3 regions of the Nonomuraea sp. ZG12 genome follow, and region 3 is predicted to be linked to each of the others. Evidence: riboswitches for the same ligand, from Rfam matches in the RefSeq annotation. Region 3 holds a riboswitch; each other region holds the start of a gene.

Region 1 (3,741 bases), on a different contig from region 3:
GTCGCCAAGCACGTCGGCAGCATGATCGGCACCGACGCCCGGCGGCTCGACCCGGTGCGCAGGGAGTTGGACGCCTACTTCTCCGGCCGGCTGCGGGCCTTCGCCACGCCGGTCGACCTGGCCCTCGCCACGTCGTTCGCGCGCACGGTGCTGCAGAAGACGATGGCGGTCCCGTACGGCACGACCACCACCATGGAGCGGATCGGCGAGCTCATCGGCCGGCCGCGCGCGCTACGCGCGGTCGGCAACGCGCTCAGCTCCAACCCCGTGTGCGTGGTCGTGCCGTGTCACCGGGTCGTGCGGGAGGACGGCGAGCTCGGCGACTACGCGGGAGGCGCGGCCGCCAAGCGTCACCTGCTCAACGTCGAGCGTCGCGAGTCGCGCGGCGCCTGAGCGCGCCCACCGCCAGCGTGACCAGGGCCGCCACGATGGCGCCGCCCAGCGCGCCGTTCATCCACGGCTCCCTGGTGAAGCCGATCGCCTCGCGGACCGCGGCCCACATCCCGTCCCACTGGGCGATCGTGGGGGTCGAGGTGGTCAGCCAGTAGGCGGCGAAGCCGAGCGCCCAGGGCAGCAGCATCGACCAGCGGGCGGGCGCGTTCTCGGCGGTGTTCCAGCGGGTCGAGCCGCCGAGCAGGAAGTAGTCCACGGCGAGCACCGCGAACATCGGCACGAAGACCGCGCCGATCAGGCCGAGGAACGCGCCGTAGGACGTCACGTCGACCACGAGCGCGATGGCGACGGTGAGCACGCCGATGGCGGTGCTGAGGATCCGCCTGTCGACCCGCGGCATCAGGTTCTGCAGCGAGACGGTCGTGGAGTAGACGTTGGCGAAGGACTGGTCGGCCTCGCGCAGCACGAGGATGGCGAAGAACAGCGCGCCCAGCGGCGCGGCCACGAAGGGCACGAACACCGCCGTGCTGTCGGCCGCCACCGCCCCGGCCCCCGCGATGGCCACCGCGTAGACACCGAGCCCGAGGCAGGCGACCTGGGCCAGCGTGTAGCCGCCGACGACCCCGGTGAAGGCGGCCCGGCTGGACCTGGAGTGCCTGGCGAAGTCGGCGGCGAGCGGCACCCACGACACCGACAGCGCGATCACGTAGTCGACCGCGGGCATGAACGCCGTCCAGCTGCCGCCCGTCTGCGGCGGCGCGTCGCCGAGGAACCGTACGGCGAACCAGATGAGCGCGATGATCACGGCGATGGTGATGTAGCGGCGCAGCAGCCTGATCGCGCCGAGCGGCCAGATGGTCAGCACCGTGGTCAGCACCCCGGCGACGATCACCCACACCGCGTACGGGACGGTGTCGCCGAAGATGGCCATCGCGCCCATCGAGATGACCCAGAGCTCGAACGCGCCCCAGCCGATCATCTGGATGATGTTGAGCGCCGTCGGGATGTAGGACAGCCGGGCCCCGAACAGCCCGCGCAGCAGCACCATCGCGGGCTGCCCGGTCTGGGTGCCGGGGATGGCCGACAGCCCCACCATGGCGGTGCCGATCAGGCTGCCCACGACCGTCGCGGTCAGCGCGGCGGCCAGCGTCAGCGGGGCACCGCCCAGCGGGTCGATCAGGAACAGCGCGCCGGAGAAGCCCAGCAGGCTGACGGCCAGGTTGGCCCAGAGCGCGCCCTGGTCGAGCACGCCCAATGTCTTGGGCGCCGCGCTTTCGAGGGTGAGGGGGACTTCGTCGTCGTGGACGGCATGCGACATCGCGCACTCCCTACGCCGGCATTACCCGGACAGGTTCATGCGGTCGGCAGCAGCAGTAGCTACCCTCTCAGCCTGGTTGCCCCAAGCTCCCGCGGGGGTTTGGTACACGAAGCCGAGATCATCCCAGCTCGCGCCCCCATGATGCACCATTCGTCCTAGATCGGCCACCACCGGGGGCTGTACGGACCGACCGTCTCGCCCGAAGTCATCTCTCGACTCCGGGTGACCAGGCGTATTCCCGGCGTATTCCACAGTGCTGCCGACGAGTGCGATGATCACTCCGCGCGCTGGAGTTCACTCCAGGGCGAACCGCAACATCTCTTGCTGGAGGACTGTTGAAGACACGCATTCTGGGCGCCGTGATGGGCATCGCAGCGTTGAGCGGGCTGCTGGTGGCAAGCCCGGCGCAGGCGAGAGACGGAGTGTCCTCCGCCCGCGTGTCAAACCCTGACCGCGCCGGCGCCGGGTACGCCCAGACGACCGTCGACTTCGTCAACCGGAAGAAGGTCATCTTTCGGAACTTCAAGGTGCGCGACATCTGTCCCGCTGACAACCATGGGGTGCGGGCCCGGATTGAGTGGATACACACCGATCGAACCAGGGGGTACGGCGCCTGGAAGAAGGACACCAGCTGCGGCTCCCACGGCACCAACTTCGGAAACTTCGTCCGCAGGGGCTCCAAGTCCATAAAGCTGGTCTACGTCAAGGTGTGCATCTCCACCAAAAAAGGCCAACACCTGGCTTGCAAGGAAGGCAAGTGGCGACACAACCAGTACGCCTGAGCCGCTGACGCTCGGGCTTTCAGCTGGTCGGCGTACCAGGGCTTGCTGACGCCGGCGAGTTCGCGGGGCCATCCGCAACCGTGCGGGTGGCCCTTGACCTGCGTCTCAACGCAGTACCGGCCGATGACGGCACGATCCTGACAGGTTCGTTCAGGCGACGAAGGGCTGCTGACCCGTCTCGCTCACCATCGGACGCTTCTCGTGCTCCCAGGAGCGCATGCCGCCGTCGACGTTGATCGCCTCGCGGCCGACCTGGTTGAGCCAGGCCGCGACCTGCAGCGACCGGCCGCCCACCCGGCAGACGACGTAAACGGTCCGGTCGCCGGGCACCTCGTCGAGGCGGGACTGGATCTGCGTCATGGGGATGTGCACCGCTTCGGGGGCGTGACCCGCCACCCATTCGTCCTGCTCGCGCACGTCCAGGAGGTATGCCTCGGCGGGGACGTCTCGCGCCTCGACTTCGGGAACCGTCATGCCTCCATCATCTCGCGTCGCGAGTCGTACTCCGCACGCGCTTCGGCGATCTCCCGCTGGTGCTGCTCGGTCCAGGTCACCAGCGACTTGATCGTCTCGTGCAGGGTGCGGCCGAGCGGCGTGAGCGCGTAGTCGACGCGCGGCGGCACCACGGGGTGGACGGTGCGGGTCACCAGGCCGTCGCGTTCGAGCTGGCGCAGGGTGACACTGAGCATCCGCTGGCTGACGCCGTCGATCTCGCGGCGCAGCTGGGTGAAGCGCAGGCTCTGGCAGTCGAGCAGGGCGATGACGAGCAGCGACCACTTGTCGGCGACGCGGTCCAGGATCTGCCGGACCTCGCAGCCCTCCCTGACGTCCCACTGGCGGACGTCGTAGTCGTCGTCGGGGACGGTGCTGTCGCAGTAACCGGGTGACTTTGAAGTGCCGTCTTCCATGTCTGTTCATGCTGCCCCATGATGTGGACGGTTACAAGAGGTAACTGATATGCGAGAACGTAACCGGGGGTTTTCCGATATGCCTACTGCCGAACGACTCAGAGGCCGCCCGCTGGGCGTGCTGATGGTGCTGTGCGGGGCGATCTTCCTTGAGGGCATCGACGTCGCCATGCTGAACGTCGCGCTGCCCGCCATCCGCGCCGACCTCGGCCTGTCGACCACGATGCTGAGCGGCGTGGTCAGCGCCTATGTGCTGGGCTACGGCGGATTCATGCTGCTCGGCGGCCGGGCGGCCGACCTGCTGGGCAGGCGCAGGATGTTCCTGCTCTGGCTGACCGTG
Region 2 (3,741 bases), on a different contig from region 3:
AGGCGTGCGTCAGAAAGCGAGGGCCTGGGCACGCCGTTTCACCTCTGTATGACGACCGGCCTTGATCGCCTGAACCGGCGAGCCTGGCAGCGAGTCATCGGGGGTGAAGAGCCAGCGCAACGCCGCGACATCGTCGTAGCCGGCGTCCTGCAGCACGGTGAGTGTGCCGGGGAGGCCCTTCATCACGTCCTTTCCTTCAAGGAACACCGCGGGCACCTGTGGCCCGCCGCTGCCCCGCCTTACGCCGAGCAGCTTGTGATCCTTGAGGAGCTGCTTGGCCCGCCCCAGGGGAAGCCCCAGGCGCTGGGCCACTTCGGAGAGAGTGAGCCACTCGTCAACGAGCTGGTCGGTCTCCCGGTCGATCTGTGCAACAGAAAGCGTCACGAAACCACAACTACCACACGCCGTGCTTGCTCAAACAACACAATCTCGTAGGGGGACGTCCGGATCCACCAGGCGTTCCGTGTCCAGACGGTGGCCCGCCTCGATGATTCGGCGTCCCTGGACGAGGTCGCGGGGCCGGTCCACGGACAGCACCGCGGCCAGCTCGTCCTCGTCGGTGAGCCAGCAGGCCGACCACTTGCCCTCCGGTGTGCCGCGGTACAGCAGCCGCCGGCCGGCCGGATGATGGCCCGCGTACTGGATCATGTGACCGAACTGCTCCGACCAGAAGTACGGGACCGGGTCGTAGACCGCCTTCTCCCCCAGCAGGGTCGCGGCGGCGACCTCGGGCGCGCCCAGCGCGGTGTCCCAGTGCTCCACGCGCAGCCTGGCCTGGTAGCGGCGCGACCACCAGGCGGCGCAGTCGCCCACCGCGACCACGCCCGGCATCGAGGTGCGCAGGTGCTCGTCGGTGACGACGCCGTTGTGCAGGTCGATGTCGGCGTCGGCGAGCCACTCGACGGCCGGGCGCACGCCGATCCCGGCGACGACCACGTGCGCCTCGACGAAGCCGCCGCCGACCAGCTCGACGCCGCCCTCGTCCACCGCTCCGACCATGGTGTCGAGCCGCAGGTCGATGCCGTCGTACCAGCTCAGCGTGCGGGCGCCGATCTCGGCGCCGACCGCGAGCGCGAGCGGGGCGGAGGCGGCCTCGATCACCGTCACCGCGCAACCGGCCCAGCGGGCCGCGGTGGCCACCTCCGCGCCGATCCAGCCCGCGCCGATGACCGCCACCCGAGCGCCGGGGACCAGCCTGGCCCGCAGCTCCAGCGAGTCGTCCAGGGTGCGCAGCGCGTGCTGCGGGCCGTCGCCGGGCAGCATGATCGGCTCGGTCCCGGTGGCGATCACCAGCCCGTCGTAGGCGAGCTCGCCCTCGGTGGTCTCCACGGCGCCGGCCCGCAGCGCCTTGGCCGAGACGCCGGGCCTGAAGTCGATCCCCATCGCGGACAGGTCGGAGTCGACGAAGCTGGAGTCGGAGTCGCCGAGCAGCACGGCCTTCGACAGGGGCGGGCGGTCATACGGCCGATGCCGCTCCTCCCCGATCAAGGTGATCTTGCCGTCGAAGCCCCGCGCACGCAGAGCCTCGACGCTGCGCACGCCCGCCAGACCCGCTCCTACCACCACGACACGATTCACGTAAATGACCATAACGGGGGGCGTGCCGGATCGTCGCGTCGAGGCCGTAAGGTAGGGGACGTAAGACGCGCGGGAGTCCGGCCGATACCGGGCTGAGAGGAAGGCTTTACCGGGCCTTCGACCGCAAGACACCTGATCCGGATCATGCCGGCGAAGGGAGCGGACCATGGACGTGGTCGTCGGAGCGGGCATCGTCGGGCTGTCCATCGCCTGGCGGCTGGCTCGCGAGGGCCGGCCGGTCACCGTGGTGGATCCGGCCCCGGCCTCGGGCGCCTCGCACGCCGCGGCGGGCATGCTGGCGCCGGTCAGCGAGGTCACCTACACCGAGGAGCCGCTGCTCCGGCTCGGCCTCGCCTCCCTGAGCCGCTGGCCCGCCTTCGCCGCCGAACTCGCCGCCGACGCGGGCCTGACGAACGACACCCCCGGCTCCCGCCGCGCGCCCCTCCCGAACCACGCCCCCGCCCCCGGCGACGGGCCCGTCCCGGACGACGCCTCCGGCTCTCGTCACAGGCTCATCCCGGACGACGCCCCTGGCTCCGATGGCGAGCTCGGCGCGGCGGGCGGTGCGGACGGGGTGTCCGGCTCGGGCGGAGGCTTCGGCGGGGGGATCTCCGCCGCCGCCAGGGCCGGGCTCGACCTGCGGGCCGACGGGACGCTCGACGTGGCGTTCGGGGCCGACGACCTGGCCGCGCTGGGCGAGCTGGCCGCGTTCATGGAGAAGCTGGGCCTGCCGGTCGAGCGGCTGACGGGCCGGGAGTGCCGCCGGCTGGAGCCGATGCTGGCGCCCTCCGTGCGCGGCGGGCTGCTGGCCGGGACCGACGCCTGGGTGAACCCGCGCCGCGTCACCGCGGCGCTGCTCGCCGCCCTGGAGCGGCGCGGCGTGCCGCTGGTGCCGGCGCGCGTCAGCGAGCTGCTGCGCGACGGCGACCGGGTCACGGGTGTACGGCTGGCGCCCCCGGCGAGCCCCGGGGAGATCCTGGCCGAACGGGTGGTGCTGGCGGCCGGGGCGTGGAGCGGCGAGCTGGCGAACGTGCCGGTACGCCCGGTCAAGGGGCAGATCATGCGGCTGCGTTCGGAGCGGCCGCTGCTCGGCCGGTGCGTGCGCGGCATGGTGCACGGGACGCCGGTCTATCTGGTGCCGCGCGGTGACGGCGAGCTGGTCGTCGGCGGCACGCAGGAAGAGCTGGGCTTCGACACCAGGGTGACCGCGGGCGGCCTGTACGAGCTGCTGCGGGACGCCAGGGAGCTGGTGCCGGGCGTCACCGAGCTGGAGGTCGCCGACGTGGTGGCGGGCCTGCGCCCGGGGACGCCGGACAATCTGCCGATCGTCGGGCCGAGCGGCACGCCGGGCCTCACGCTGGCCACCGGTCACTTCCGCAGTGGGGTGCTGCTGACCCCCGTCACGGCCGCGATCGTCCAGGGCGAGGGCGGCGATCTCGCGACATTGTGCTCACCCGCTAGATTCCGGGATATGTCATGAAACTGATGGTCAACGGGACCGCGCACGAGGTGCCTGACAGCATGACCGTGGCGCAGGCCGTACAGAATCTGACCGGACGGTCAGGCGGGGCCACCACCGGCGTGGCGGTGGCCGTGAACGGTGAGGTGGTCACGCGCGGCTCGTGGGAGACCACGGCGCTGCGCGAGGGCGACCTCGTGGAGGTGCTGACGGCGGTGCAAGGTGGATGATCTGATCATCGCCGGGGAGAAGTTCTCCTCCCGGCTCATCATGGGCACGGGCGGCGCGCCCTCGCTGGAGGTGCTCGACGCCGCGCTGGCGGCGTCCGGCACGGAGCTGACCACGGTGGCGATGCGACGGCTCGACCCCGGTGCCCGCGGCTCGGTCCTGGACGTGCTCCGCGAGCGCGGCATCCGGGTGCTGCCCAACACGGCGGGCTGCTTCACCGCCGGCGACGCCGTGCTGACGGCGCGGCTGGCCAGGGAGGCGCTCGGCACCGACTGGGTCAAGCTGGAGGTCATCGCCGACGAGCGGACCCTGCTGCCGGACCCGATCGAGACGTTCGACGCGGCCGAGCGGCTGGTGGCCGACGGTTTCGTGGTGCTGCCGTACATCGGCGACGACCCGGCGCTCGCCCGCCGCCTGGAGCAGGCCGGCTGCGCGGCGGTGATGCCGCTCGGCTCGCCGATCGGCTCCGGGCTCGG
Region 3 (3,741 bases):
GCGACGCCTCTGCCGTCCCGGCTGCGAGGAATGCCGCTACTTCTGCCTGTGTCTGCGTGTGAGCCGCGTCTCCCGTGCTGTCATCCATGCGCCGAAGCTAGCGCACGCCATGAGCGACCGGGCGACGCGACCTCACCCCTGCCGGGTCGACGCCGACCCGGCCGCTTCGTCAGTCGGCGATCGGCAGGTAGACCCTGTTGCCCGACTCCGCGAACTCGCGGGACTTGGCGAGCATCCCTTCCCGCACCTCCTCCTCGGTGAGCGAGGCCGACCCGTCAGGGCCGAACTTCTCCATGACCTCTTTGCTGATCTTCATCGAGCAGAACTTCGGCCCGCACATCGAGCAGAAGTGGGCCGTCTTGGCCGGGGCGGCGGGCAGGGTCTCGTCGTGGAAGGACCGGGCCGTGTCCGGGTCGAGCGACAGGTCGAACTGGTCCTCCCAGCGGAACTCGAACCGGGCGTCCGACAGCGCGTCGTCCCAGGCCTGAGCCTGCGGATGCCCCTTGGCCAGGTCCGCCGCGTGCGCTGCGATCTTGTACGTGATCACGCCCGTCTTGACGTCGTCCCTGTTGGGCAGGCCCAGGTGCTCCTTGGGGGTGACGTAGCAGAGCATCGCGGTGCCGAACCAGCCGATCATCGCGGCCCCGATGCCCGAGGTGATGTGGTCGTAGCCGGGGGCGATGTCGGTGACCAGGGGGCCGAGCGTGTAGAAGGGCGCGTCGTCGCAGAGCTCGCGCTGCAGGTCGACGTTCTCCTTGATCTTGTGCATGGGCACGTGGCCGGGGCCCTCGATCATCACTTGGACGCCGTGGTCGCGGGCGATGGAGGTGAGCTCGCCGAGCGTGCGCAGCTCCGCGAACTGGGCCTCGTCGTTGGCGTCGGCGATGGAGCCGGGCCGCAGCCCGTCGCCCAGGGAGAACGCCACGTCGTAGGCGGCCAGGAGCTCGCACATGTCGGCGAAGTGTTCGTACAGGAAGCTCTCGCGGTGGTGCGCCAGGCACCAGGCGGCCATGATCGAGCCGCCGCGCGAGACGATGCCGGTCTTGCGGCGGGCCGTCAGCGGCACGTACGCCAGCCGGACGCCGGCGTGCACGGTCATGTAGTCGACGCCCTGCTCGCACTGCTCGATCAGGGTGTCGCGGTAGACCTCCCACGACAGGTCGGCGGCGACCCCGTTGACCTTCTCCAGGGCCTGGTAGATGGGCACGGTGCCGACGGGGACGGGGGAGTTGCGGATGATCCACTCGCGGGTGGCGTGGATGTCCTTGCCGGTGGACAGGTCCATGATGGTGTCGGCTCCCCAGCGGGTGGCCCAGGTCATCTTCTCCACCTCCTCCTCGATGGAGGAGGAGACGGCCGAGTTGCCGATGTTGGCGTTGATCTTCACCAGGAAGTTGCGGCCGATGATCATGGGCTCGGTCTCGGGGTGGTTGACGTTCGCCGGGATGATGGCCCGGCCGGCGGCCACCTCGTCCCGGACGAACTCCGGCGCGACCCCTTCCCTGACCGCGACGAACTCCATCTCGCGGGTGATCAGGCCCGCGCGGGCGTAGGCGAGCTGGGTGACCGGCGCCCCGGTCGCCCGCAGCGTCCCCGACGCCTGCGGGGCGACGTCGCCCCGGTCGAGGATCCACTCCCGGCGCAGCGGCGGCAGGCCCTGGGTGAGGTCGGTGGTCACGGACTGGTCGGTGTACGGCCCGGAGGTGTCGTACAGGCGCACCCGTTCGCCGTTGGACAGCAGGATCTCGCGCATGGGGACCCGGAGATCACCGATGTGGACCTTGGAAAAGCGCGCGTCGCTCACCACGCAACTCCCTTCGCCGGCATTACCCGGAGCAGGTTCTGGCGGTCGGCGGCTGATGAGTAGCCGTCCTCTCAGCCCGGTCGAACCGGGCTCCCGCGTTGGACTGCCTCAAGCTAACCCGGCATCCGGCGACGCGCAAGATCCGTGTCAGAAGTCGAACAGGCGGCGCGGCCCCGGGCCGTCCTGGCCGAGCCGGTCGGCCGGGTTGGTCAGGGCGCAGACCTCGAAGGACAGGCAGCCGCAGCCGATGCAGTCGGTGAACCGGTCCCGCATCCGCTCCAGCCGCTCGATCCGGGCGTCGATCTCCGCGCTCCAGCATGCGGACGCCTTGACCCAGAACTCACGGGTGGGCGCCACACCGTCGGGCAGCAGGGCGAGCACGTCGCCGATCACCGTGAGCGGGATGCCCAGGTGGTGCGAGGCGCGGATGAAGGCGAGCTGGCGCAGCGTCTGGCGGGGGTAGCGGCGCTGGTTGCCCGTCGTGCGGCGGCTGGCGATGAGGCCCTGCCGCTCGTAGAAGCGCAGCGCCGAGGCGGGAACGCCGCTGCGCTCCGACAGCTCGCCGATCGTCAGCTCCGTGGTCTCCGGAGGGATCGATGCCATGCCGGCCAGCCTAGCCCTTGACTTAAACCTTTGTTCAAGTTCGACGCTTGGGTGGTCGACCCTGAAAGGACCGCGTATGTCTGACAGACCGCTCCACCTCGCGTTGATCGTGGGGAGCACGCGTGCGGGCCGGTTCGGCCCCACGGTCGCCGCCTGGTTCGCCGAGCAGGCCGCCGCGCGTCAGGACGTCGTCGTCGATCTCATCGACCTGGCGCAGGCGCGGCTGCCGGCGCACCTGACCGGCGACCCCGGCGCGGAGGACGCGCGGGCGCTCGCGGCCGTGAGCGAACGGCTGACCCGGGCCGACGGGTTCGTCGTGGTGACGCCCGAGTACAACCACAGCTATCCCGCGTCCCTCAAATCCGCCATCGACTGGCATTTCACCGAATGGCAGGCCAAGCCCGTCGGATTCATCTCGTACGGCGGCGTATCCGGCGGGCTGCGAGCCGTCGAGCACCTCCGGCAGGTGTTCGCCGAGCTGCACGCGGTCACCATCCGCGACACCGTCAGCTTCCACGGAGCCGCCTACCAGTTCACCCCGGACGGGCGGCCCAAGGACCCGGCGTCCTGCGAGGCAGCCGCGACCCGCCTGCTCGACCAGTTCGTCTGGTGGGCCCGCGCACTGCGCTCGGCCCGCTCCCATCATCCCTACGCCGCCTGACCAGGAGGACACCGTTCATGAGCAGCATGTGGCCACAGATCGCCCGACCCGATGCCGGCACCGTCCTGGTGACCGAATCCTCCTCGGCCGCCGCCTGGGAGGGGACGCCGTGGCCGACGGGGCTCCTGTCGGTCACCGAGTTCGCCGCCACGGACGGCGGCGCCGTACTGACCTACACGCAGTGGGCGAGCGGTGCTGCCGATCGCGCGTTCGTGGCCGGGCTGACGGGAGCCGAGCCCGTCGAGTACGAGCTGTACCGCAGCGGAGAGAGGGAGGACCGGCCGACGCCGGGGTGCCTGGTCGCCGTGCGCGTCGAGTTCGACGGGCCCGACCGGGAGCGGCAGCGGCAGTGGATCGACACCGTGTTCCAGGCGCTGGCGAGCGAGGCCGAGCCGCATCCCGGCGGGATCTCGGGCCACTTCCACGTGAGCGCCGATGGCACGCGCGTGCTCAACTACGCCGAGTGGACCGACGAGCGGGCGCACCGGGACGCCATCGCGAGCTCCGGCCAGGGCGCGGTGGGCGGTTCGGCCGACTGGCGACGGGTCCAGCGGTTCCCCGGAGTGAAGAACAGCCAGGTCAGGCGCTACCACCTGCTGCGCAGCCTGCCCACGCCCGCCGAGGACGCGCCTCCCACTAGCAGGCCCGCCGCCGGCGGGGCCGCTGAGGAAGT

Evidence for each region. A riboswitch is a leader RNA that binds a small molecule or an ion and turns the genes downstream of it on or off. The one in region 3 is predicted to bind thiamine pyrophosphate.
Region 1: linked by a shared signal. The riboswitch ahead of ACTMTF_RS33365 (purine-cytosine permease family protein) and the one ahead of thiC (phosphomethylpyrimidine synthase ThiC) in region 3 are both predicted to bind thiamine pyrophosphate.
Region 2: linked by a shared signal. The riboswitch ahead of ACTMTF_RS01625 (FAD-dependent oxidoreductase) and the one ahead of thiC (phosphomethylpyrimidine synthase ThiC) in region 3 are both predicted to bind thiamine pyrophosphate.

What each region holds. Positions count from the first base shown of each region.
Region 1 is NZ_JBQHCW010000016.1:122,286-126,026, reverse strand. It holds gene ACTMTF_RS33370 (methylated-DNA--[protein]-cysteine S-methyltransferase) at 1-393, shown strand, start outside; gene ACTMTF_RS33365 (purine-cytosine permease family protein) at 359-1,711, opposite strand; TPP riboswitch at 1,702-1,814, opposite strand; gene ACTMTF_RS33360 (hypothetical protein) at 2,047-2,493, shown strand; gene ACTMTF_RS33355 (rhodanese-like domain-containing protein) at 2,644-2,967, opposite strand; gene ACTMTF_RS33350 (winged helix-turn-helix transcriptional regulator) at 2,964-3,401, opposite strand; gene ACTMTF_RS33345 (MFS transporter) at 3,481-3,741, shown strand, end outside.
Region 2 is NZ_JBQHCW010000001.1:356,665-360,405, reverse strand. It holds gene thiE (thiamine phosphate synthase) at 1-32, opposite strand, end outside; gene ACTMTF_RS01635 (Rv2175c family DNA-binding protein) at 10-384, opposite strand; gene ACTMTF_RS01630 (NAD(P)/FAD-dependent oxidoreductase) at 415-1,578, opposite strand; TPP riboswitch at 1,638-1,754, shown strand; gene ACTMTF_RS01625 (FAD-dependent oxidoreductase) at 1,745-3,058, shown strand; gene thiS (sulfur carrier protein ThiS) at 3,055-3,267, shown strand; gene ACTMTF_RS01615 (thiazole synthase) at 3,260-3,741, shown strand, end outside.
Region 3 is NZ_JBQHCW010000028.1:31,499-35,239, forward strand. It holds gene thiC (phosphomethylpyrimidine synthase ThiC) at 170-1,753, opposite strand; TPP riboswitch at 1,796-1,911, opposite strand; gene soxR (redox-sensitive transcriptional activator SoxR) at 1,952-2,407, opposite strand; gene ACTMTF_RS41870 (NADPH-dependent FMN reductase) at 2,484-3,068, shown strand; gene ACTMTF_RS41875 (nitroreductase family deazaflavin-dependent oxidoreductase) at 3,086-3,741, shown strand, end outside.